2 regions of the Streptococcus oriscaviae genome follow, and region 1 is predicted to be linked to the other one. Evidence: predicted binding sites of a transcription regulator. Region 1 holds the regulator's gene; the other holds the start of a gene.
What was found. Region 1 encodes Rex, which represses fermentation and respiration genes when NADH is low (regulators of the CRP and FNR family bind a similar motif). Its sites were predicted from a motif close to TTGTGAANTANTTCACAA; they were not measured.
Positions count from the first base shown of each region.

Region 1 (4,210 bases):
GATGGACATTACCTCTTCTTTGCTACCCGACAAGGTGTCGTTAAACGCACCAAGGTGGCAGAATTTGACAATATCCGCCAAAACGGTCTAAAGGCTCTCAACCTCAAAGACGATGATGAGCTAATCAATGTCTTTTTAACAGATGGACAGGCTGATATTATCATGGGAACCAAGTTTGGTTATTCTGTTCGCTTCATGGAAACAGATGTACGTAACATGGGCCGTACCGCGACAGGTGTTCGTGGTGTCAATTTGCGTGAAGGTGACTGTCTGATAGGAGCGACCATGGTTGCAGATGGTCAGGAAGTTCTAGTCTTAACGGAAAAAGGTTTCGGTAAGCGTACCCCTGCTAGTGAATACCCAACTAAGGGTCGTGGCGGTAAGGGTATTAAGACTCTGAAAGTAGCAGATAAGAATGGGTACCTTGCAGGCCTGACAACAGTTTCAGGTGATGAGGACATCATGGTTATCACGGATAACGGTGTCATCATCCGAACAAGTGTAGCCAACATTTCGCAGACGGGCCGTGCAACCATGGGTGTGAAAGTCATGCGTCTAAACGACAGTTCTCGCATTGTTACCTTTGCCTTGGTTGACCCTGCAGAAGCTTCAGATACCGAAGAGGAGGCTGACGAATGACCATGGCAAGAGAAAGAAAGAGAAAGAAGAAAAGGAGTGGGTGGTGGAGGAACCTCCTAGCCCTCCTTCTGGTTCTGATTGCTCTAGCCCTCATTTTTAATACCTCAATCCGAAATTTCATCATCGCCTTAAACACAGATCGCTACCAAATCGACCAGGTGTCTGAAGGTGATATTGAAAAAAATAAGGCGGCAGAGGTGACGTTTGATTTTGATCAGGTAGAATCCATCTCTACGGAGGCCGTTTTAAAGGCCCAGTGGGATGCCCAGCAATTGCCGGTTATCGGAGGCATTGCTATTCCTGAGCTGGGAATCAACTTGCCGATATTTAAAGGTTTGTCTAACGTTGCCCTCATGTATGGGGCAGGAACCATGAAAGAAGGACAGGAGATGGGCAAACTCAATTACTCCCTTGCCAGTCACCATATTTTTGGAGTGGCAGGAGCGAGTGAAGTTCTTTTTTCACCCCTAGACAATGCCCAGCAGGGGATGAAGATTTACATCACCGATAAACAACAGGTTTACACCTATGTTATCAACAGCGTGGAAACAGTATCGCCTGAAAGTGTTGAAGTGATCGATGACCGAGAAGGAATCACAGAAATTACCTTGGTAACCTGTACGGATTACGATGCAACTGGACGGCGGATTGTAAAAGGGCAGCTAGAATCAAGCATTGCTTACAAGGATGCACCAAAGGAAATTTTGGAGCACTTCTCTAAGAAATACAATCAATATAATTATGGATAAGGGAGCAAATCAATGCTCTCTTTTTCATCTTTTTCCGAATAAATAGGTGAGGAGGAATACTATGTATCAGATTGAATTTAAGGAAGAATCCTTGTTACCGAGAGAGCGTTTGATGGAAGTGGGAGCTGAAAAGTTGAGCAATCAAGAGTTGCTAGCTATTTTTATCCGAACAGGAACCAAAAAAGAATCGGTTTCGCATGTGTCTAACAATCTTCTGGCTAGATTGGAGAACTTGGCTGCATTACGAGAATTATCTATTGAAGAATTGCAGCAATTGACAGGGATTGGGAAAGTAAAGGCCATTGAAATCAAAGCGATGATTGAGCTTGGAAAACGCATCAATCAGTCCGAGCTACGTCTGAAGGGGCAAGTATTGGGCAGTGAGAAATTAGGGCGAAAAATGATGCAGGAACTTGGTGATAAAAAACAAGAGCATCTAGTAGCTCTCTACCTCAATACTCAGAATCAAATTATCAGTCAGAAGACAATCTTTATTGGCAGTGTGAATCGTAGCATAGCTGAACCTAGGGAAATCCTTCATTATGCAGTCAAATGTATGGCAACATCCCTTATCATTGTTCACAATCATCCATCTGGTTCGGTCGATCCCAGTCGCAATGATGTAATTTTTACTGAAACATTAAAAAAGTCCTGCGAAACGCTAGGACTGGTTTTACTAGATCATTTAATTGTCGGAAGCTCAGGCTATTACAGTTTCCGTGAGGAGAGCGAGCTTTACTAGCCCTTGCGCATAAAGTAGAGAAGAGTCTGTAATTCACTTGTCAAGTCAACATATTGCACCACCACATCTTTTGGTAGAGATAGGTTGACTGGTGAGAAGCTCAAGATACCTTTGATTCCAGCTTTTACTAAAAGATCAGCAACTTCTTGAGCCTTGTTACTTGGGACAGTCAAAATGGCTGTTTGAGCCTTGGCTTCAGCATTTTTTTCTTGAATATCAGAAATACCGTATATTGGAATATTCTCATCAATGGTCCCAACCGCAGGATGGTCATCTGCTTCAAAAGCCATAACGATCCTCATTTTATTACGTTCATGAAAGCGATAGTGGAGCAGGGCACGTCCCATATTACCAACACCAATCAACATAACATTGGTAATAGAGTTGTCGTTTAAAATTTCAGCAAAAAAATCCATCAGTTTCTTGACGTCATAGCCAAAGCCGCGACGGCCTAATTCACCAAAATAAGAAAAGTCGCGTCGAACTGTTGCGGCGTCAATGCCAATTGCTTCGGCAATTTCTTTGGAACTGGCTTTTTCGATATTCCCTGCATGAAATCGTTTGAAAATACGGTAGTAAAGGGAGAGGCGTTTGGCAGTTGCTCTAGGGATGGTTGTATTTTTTTCTTTTTTCACAATCTTTTCTCCTTCTGGAATGTCTATGTCTATTCTAGTGGAAGTTTGTGAAAAATGCAACGGTTAGGTTTTAGAATATTAAAAAAACAAGATTTTTATCTTGTTTTTTTAAGTCTTCTCTCTTGATTGATAGTCTGTAAAAAGGAGTAGAGTTCACCGATTGAACCGGTGTAACCAAGGTCTTTTTCATCTTCTGTCAGTGAGAGAACCTTCAAGTAGTCAGGCAGGGTAATACAAGAAGAGAAGGCGAGAAGGATTGCATCCAAATCTTCAAATTCTTGTGATTTTGTCTGCTTGTAGGCATCTTGATATGTGAGTCGTAACATTCTTATTTGCCCACTTTTGTGAAAATTTCGCGGTCAACTAGGCTATCCATCAAGAAATAGAATTTTTCTTGAATAACCTTGTTGCTGTCTGGTTTAAAGATGTCAACCAAGCGAAGTCCAGATTTGTCTGTAATGTTGATTTTAAAACCAGTCAAATCTGAATTGATGATGATTTTCAGCAGGAAACCTTGGTTAGAGTTGGGAACTTCTTCCAACATGCGTGTCAGTTGGTAGTTGCCTACCTTGGTTTGTTCAAAGGTATTGTCGCGCAAGGTATATTTTTTGATAGCTGGGTTGATTTGGTAAGTGTAGTCACAATTTTTGAGGGTGACAGAGTGTTCAAATGCCATTTAATGGGTTCCTCCAATTATTTCTTTTAGGGTTGCGATTAGTTTGTCCAATTCATGAGTGGTTGTAGTTTCTGAGAAGCTAATGCGGATGGCTTCTTTCAGGCGTGAAGATTCTTTGCCATAGATGGCTTCTAAGACGTGGCTGGTTTGGACAACACCAGCTGTGCAGGCTGAACCACTGGAAACAGCGATACCTGCTAGATCCAGACGCATGAGCACTTGCTCGTTGAGTTGGTTTTTAAATCCGACATTTAAAATGTGTGGTAGACAGGGGCCGGATTCATTGAGATAGAAAGGAAGTCCGTCAAGTCCCTTCACCAGATAGGTTTTTAACTCTTTGATGGTCTGAAACTGTTCTTTTTGTCTGGTAGTTTGTTCCTTGAGCGCCGTTGCCATAGCAGCGATAGCAGCGATATTTTCAGTGCCTGCCCGGTGCTGATTTTCTTGCTTCCCACCATGAATGAGAGAGTCAAATTTGGCAATGCGGCTATAAAGAAAGCCAATCCCCTTAGGTCCGTGGAATTTGTGGGCAGATGCAGAAAGCAAATCAATCCCTTCTTGCTCTGGGAAAAGCGGAAGTTTTCCGATGGCTTGTACCGCATCAACATGAAATACAGCCTGATGATCAGCAAGGATGTGTCCGATTTCTTTGATAGGGAGAAGCAACCCCGTTTCGTTGTTGGCATACATGATGCTGACCAAGATGGTGTCTGGCCGTAGAGCTTCTTGGATCTGAGAGGGATGGATAGTCCCTTCAAAAGGTTCGAGA
Region 1 covers NZ_CP073084.1:430,921-435,130, reverse strand. Annotated here, with positions in the region: gene gyrA (DNA gyrase subunit A) at 1-639, shown strand, start outside; gene INT76_RS02095 (class A sortase) at 642-1,388, shown strand; gene radC (RadC family protein) at 1,450-2,130, shown strand; gene INT76_RS02085 (redox-sensing transcriptional repressor Rex) at 2,127-2,765, opposite strand; gene INT76_RS02080 (DUF4649 family protein) at 2,861-3,091, opposite strand; gene INT76_RS02075 (DUF1831 domain-containing protein) at 3,094-3,441, opposite strand; gene INT76_RS02070 (cysteine desulfurase family protein) at 3,442-4,210, opposite strand, start outside.

Region 2 (4,210 bases), 230 kb from region 1:
GAACAGAGTAAGCAATGGCTGCCTGCACATTAGCTTGCATACGAGCCAATTTTTCTTGAACAAGCTGGAAGCCACCGAGTTTGCGTCCGAATTGCTCACGAGTTGTAGTCAAACGAAGGGCTGCATTGAAGGCACCAGCTGCTGTACCCATGGCAATGTAGGCTACGTCAGCACGAGTACGCACGAAGATTTTTGCAACATCTCCATAACCGTTGATATTGACCAAACGGTCGTCTTCATGAACTTCCACATCCTTGAGTGTAATGTGTCCGTTGTTGACTAGACGCAGGGCAATCTTATGCTCAACGTTCTCAACTGATAAGCCTGGGCTGCCTTTCTTAACCATGAAGCACTTGATTTTTTTCGTTTCAACATCGCGGGCAAAGACAGGGATGAAGTCGGCTGTCTTAGCACCACCAATCCAGCGTTTCTCACCGTTCAATACCCAAACATCGCCCTTGCGTTCTGCAGTTGTTGCAAGACCACCTGCAATGTCAGAACCATGGTCAGGCTCGGTGAGGGCAAAGCAAGTTTGGGCTTCAAAGTTGCGAACTGGCGTAGCAAAACGCTCAATTTGCTCAGGGCTGCCACCGATAAGAATGGTATTGTAACCTAGACCACCGTGTACTGTGTAGAAGGTTGCCACAGATGGGTCAAAGCGTGCCATTTCCAGATAGAGGAAAGCGTTGTAAAGCTCACTTGCCTTCCAAGAACCTTCACGTCCCACAAAGAGATCTGGGTGGGTCATGATTTTCGCTGCCGCAAAAGCTCCGAGAATTTCTTCGCGTGGCAACAATGCTTTTTCATAACAGTCAATCAGAACCGGGCGAACACGCGCCTCCAATTCTTCCCGCAAGTGTTTGAGAACCTTCAATTCGCCTTCGGTCAGCTTCTCAGCATAACCAAACAAATCTTCTGGATACAACTCTTTTGCTAATTCTTTAACTGACATGATAAAAACTCCTTTTTGGTATAGTGTTTTGTAAAGCGTTTACATTTTGTTGACACCATTATCATAACCTGCTTTTCCTAAAAAATCTACTTAATAAAAATTAATAGAACCATAAGAAAAACTGATAGCTTTATCCTTGTAAATGTGGACTTTTTCACAAGACTTTTTTTCGACATAAAAAAGACAAAAGACGGATGCACCGCCCTTTGTCCAGGTAGATAAAATTGGTTTTCTTAATCTATGTGAAGTTTCCCAAGAACTTCTTTTGCTTCGTTAAATATCTGCTGGATAATCTCTTTTGCAGGTTTGATCTCTTTGACAAGACCTGCAATTTGCCCTGCCATCAGAGAGCCGTTTTCCACATCACCTTCTTTGACTGCTTTGGCCAAGGCCCCCATGGTTATCTTCTCTAACTCATGGCGAGAAATATCTTGGCTTTCCAGTTCCAGATACTTGGTTGTCAGGCTATTGCGAATGCATCGAACCGGCGCGCCGAACTTGCGACCTGTCACGACGGTTGATGTATCAACAGCCTCCAAAACGGCCTGCTTATAGCTGTCTGGAATTGGACATTCTGTTGCAGCAAGAAAGACGGTTCCCATCTGAACCCCTTCAGCACCCAAGGCATAGGCAGCTACTAGGCCATGCCCGTCTGCCACGCCACCTGCACAGATGACTGGAATATCCAAATGAGCAGCAACCTGACGAGTCAGAGGCATACTGGTCATTTCACCGATATGACCGCCTGCTTCCATCCCTTCAGTCACAACTGCATCACAGCCCAACTCTTGCATTTTGAGAGCTAGTTTGACGGATGGGATAACTGGAATGACGATAACCCCTGCTTCTTTCAAGCGTGGCATATAGGGTTTAGGCGTACCAGCACCGGTCGTGACTACCTTGACTCCTTCTTCAATCAGAACTTCAACAATTTCTGCCACATTGTCCATCATGAGCATCAGATTGACGGCAAAGGGTTTGTCGGTCAGGGCTTTGGTCAATCGGATTTCCTCACGCACTTCTTCTGCTGTCAGCCCTCCGGATGCCAAGATTCCCAGACCACCTGCATTAGAAACTGCGCTGACCAGCTGATGACGAGAGATTTGTGCCATAGCACCTTGGAAAACAGGGTACTGGATTCCAAGCAATTCTGTTACACGATTCATTTTTTTCCTCCTGAATGTTACATCTATCACAAGAATAGCATAGCTTGTAAGGCTTTTCAATCTTTTTCCTATAACAATGTCTTATATATGACTTTATTAAGTTTTAGACACTTATTTGGGAGGAATGACCTTGGCTGTTCCTGAAATAACCTTTACCCCCTCTTGGTTGGTCACAATGGTGTCCAGTGTGAGCCAGCCCTTTTCATCTACCGCGGCTACCGTCGCCTCTGCTGTCAGAGTATCCCCAATAGCAACCGGCTTCAGGAAGGTGAGGTTTTGCCCAAGGTAGATTGTACCTGGGCCTGGCAGGTGCATTCCCAACACGGTTGAAATCAAGGATGCCCCCAGCATACCATGGGCAATCCGTTTTTTAAACATCCCCTGTGCAGCCTCAACTTCATTGGTGTGGGCAGGATTTAAATCTCCTGAAATCCCGGCAAATAAGACTACGTCTGTTTCTGTAATGGTTTTGGAAAAGCTTCCGCTTTGTCCAATTTCAAATACTTTCGTCATTGGTTTCTCCTAATCTACATGATTGCATTTTTAAAAACTTTTTGTATAATGGTGTCAATGAAAGGACAGTTTATGACATTATTTCCTATTTCTCAGCAAGAGCTGACAACTGGCGAAACACTCAGCTATCGGAAGGTCGGTAAGAAGGGGCCTGTTCTGGTCTTGCTCCACGGCAATCTCAGCTCCTCGGTGCATTTTGAAAAGCTTATGGAGCAACTAAAAGACCATGTTCAGCTATTGGCTATTGACATGCGCGGCTTTGGGCACTCCAGTTATCACCAGTCAATTGCTTCCTTGACAGACCTAGCCCGAGATGTCTTGAACCTGTTAGACCTGCTTGCGATTGACAGGTGTACCGTCCTTGGTTGGTCCACAGGTGGCGGTGTTGCGCTTGAAATGGCAGCCCTTCGTCCGAAGCTCATTCAGCAGCTTGTCCTGCTTTCATCTGTCGGTGTCAAGGGCTACGTCACCCCCAAGGACAACCCTCTGACTGCTCTTGGCATGTTTCCCTTCATGATACCGGCTAGTAAAGCCCTGACCAAGTGGAACCCCGCCCTTCAAAAAATTGAATACGCCCTCAAACATCGCCGGGAAGGGCTGATTCGGAAAATCCTTGCCCCTCTTTATCAGAACAATCCCATCTCAGAACAAGAATTTCAAGTTTACCTAGATGCCGCTTATCAACAACGTAACTATTCTGACATCTTTCTCAGCCTCTTTACCTTTAATATCACGCTTGAACACAATGGCATCACTCTTGGCAACGGCCACATCGAGAAGATTCAAGCGCCTGTCTTGATTATCCACGGTGACAAAGATCCCGTTGTCAGTCTTGATACTGCAAAGCTGACACATAAGGCCCTGCAGCCCCACAGCCAGCTTATTGTACTGGAGGCAGGTCACTCAATTTTGACAGATCAGCTAGACCAGCTGACTGCCCTTCTCAAAGACTACCTTTACAGACCGCATGATTGAAAGAAGCTCCTACCCATCCAAGGATGGATAGGAGTTTTTTCTTTTAGTCATCGTGAGAGCTGTAAAACTCCATCAATTTTGGAATAACTTGCTCCCGGGAACGCTTGCTGACAAAAAGCCCAATGTGACCGGATTCGTAATAAACTGTTTCCGTATCTTTAGAGCCGACCAACTTAGGCAGCGGTTCAGAAGCCAATGTCGGCACCTGATCATCCCGTTTAGCGATAATGTTCAGCAGTGGCTGCTTGATCTTCTTCAAATCAACAAGCTCATCCCCAATCATCAACTCGCCTTTGACGAGCTTATTGTCATGATACATGTCATTGGTAAACTGGCGAATCGTCGCCCCAGCCTGATCTGGACTGTCAAAAATCCAACTTTCCAGAGCCAAGAAATTGGTCATGGCCTTTTCATTGTCCAATTTATCAATCAAGTCCAGGTATTTATTGGTCGTTAGCTTAATCGGTGACAAAAGCAAGAATCCGTTATTCATGATTTCACCCGACACATTGCCATAAGCTTCCACCATGCTATCCGCATCCAAATATTTGCCCCATTGGAAGAGCAACTTGTCACAAGGTGAAAAATCAATCGGTGCTACAAC
Region 2 covers NZ_CP073084.1:660,228-664,437, forward strand. Annotated here, with positions in the region: gene fadE (acyl-CoA dehydrogenase FadE) at 1-955, opposite strand, end outside; gene INT76_RS03235 (nitronate monooxygenase) at 1,186-2,118, opposite strand; gene INT76_RS03240 (MaoC family dehydratase) at 2,230-2,631, opposite strand; gene INT76_RS03245 (alpha/beta fold hydrolase) at 2,704-3,606, shown strand; gene phaC (class III poly(R)-hydroxyalkanoic acid synthase subunit PhaC) at 3,650-4,210, opposite strand, start outside.
Region 2: a site for Rex is predicted at 2,133-2,150, ahead of INT76_RS03235 (nitronate monooxygenase). Genes of this name have one in related genera too.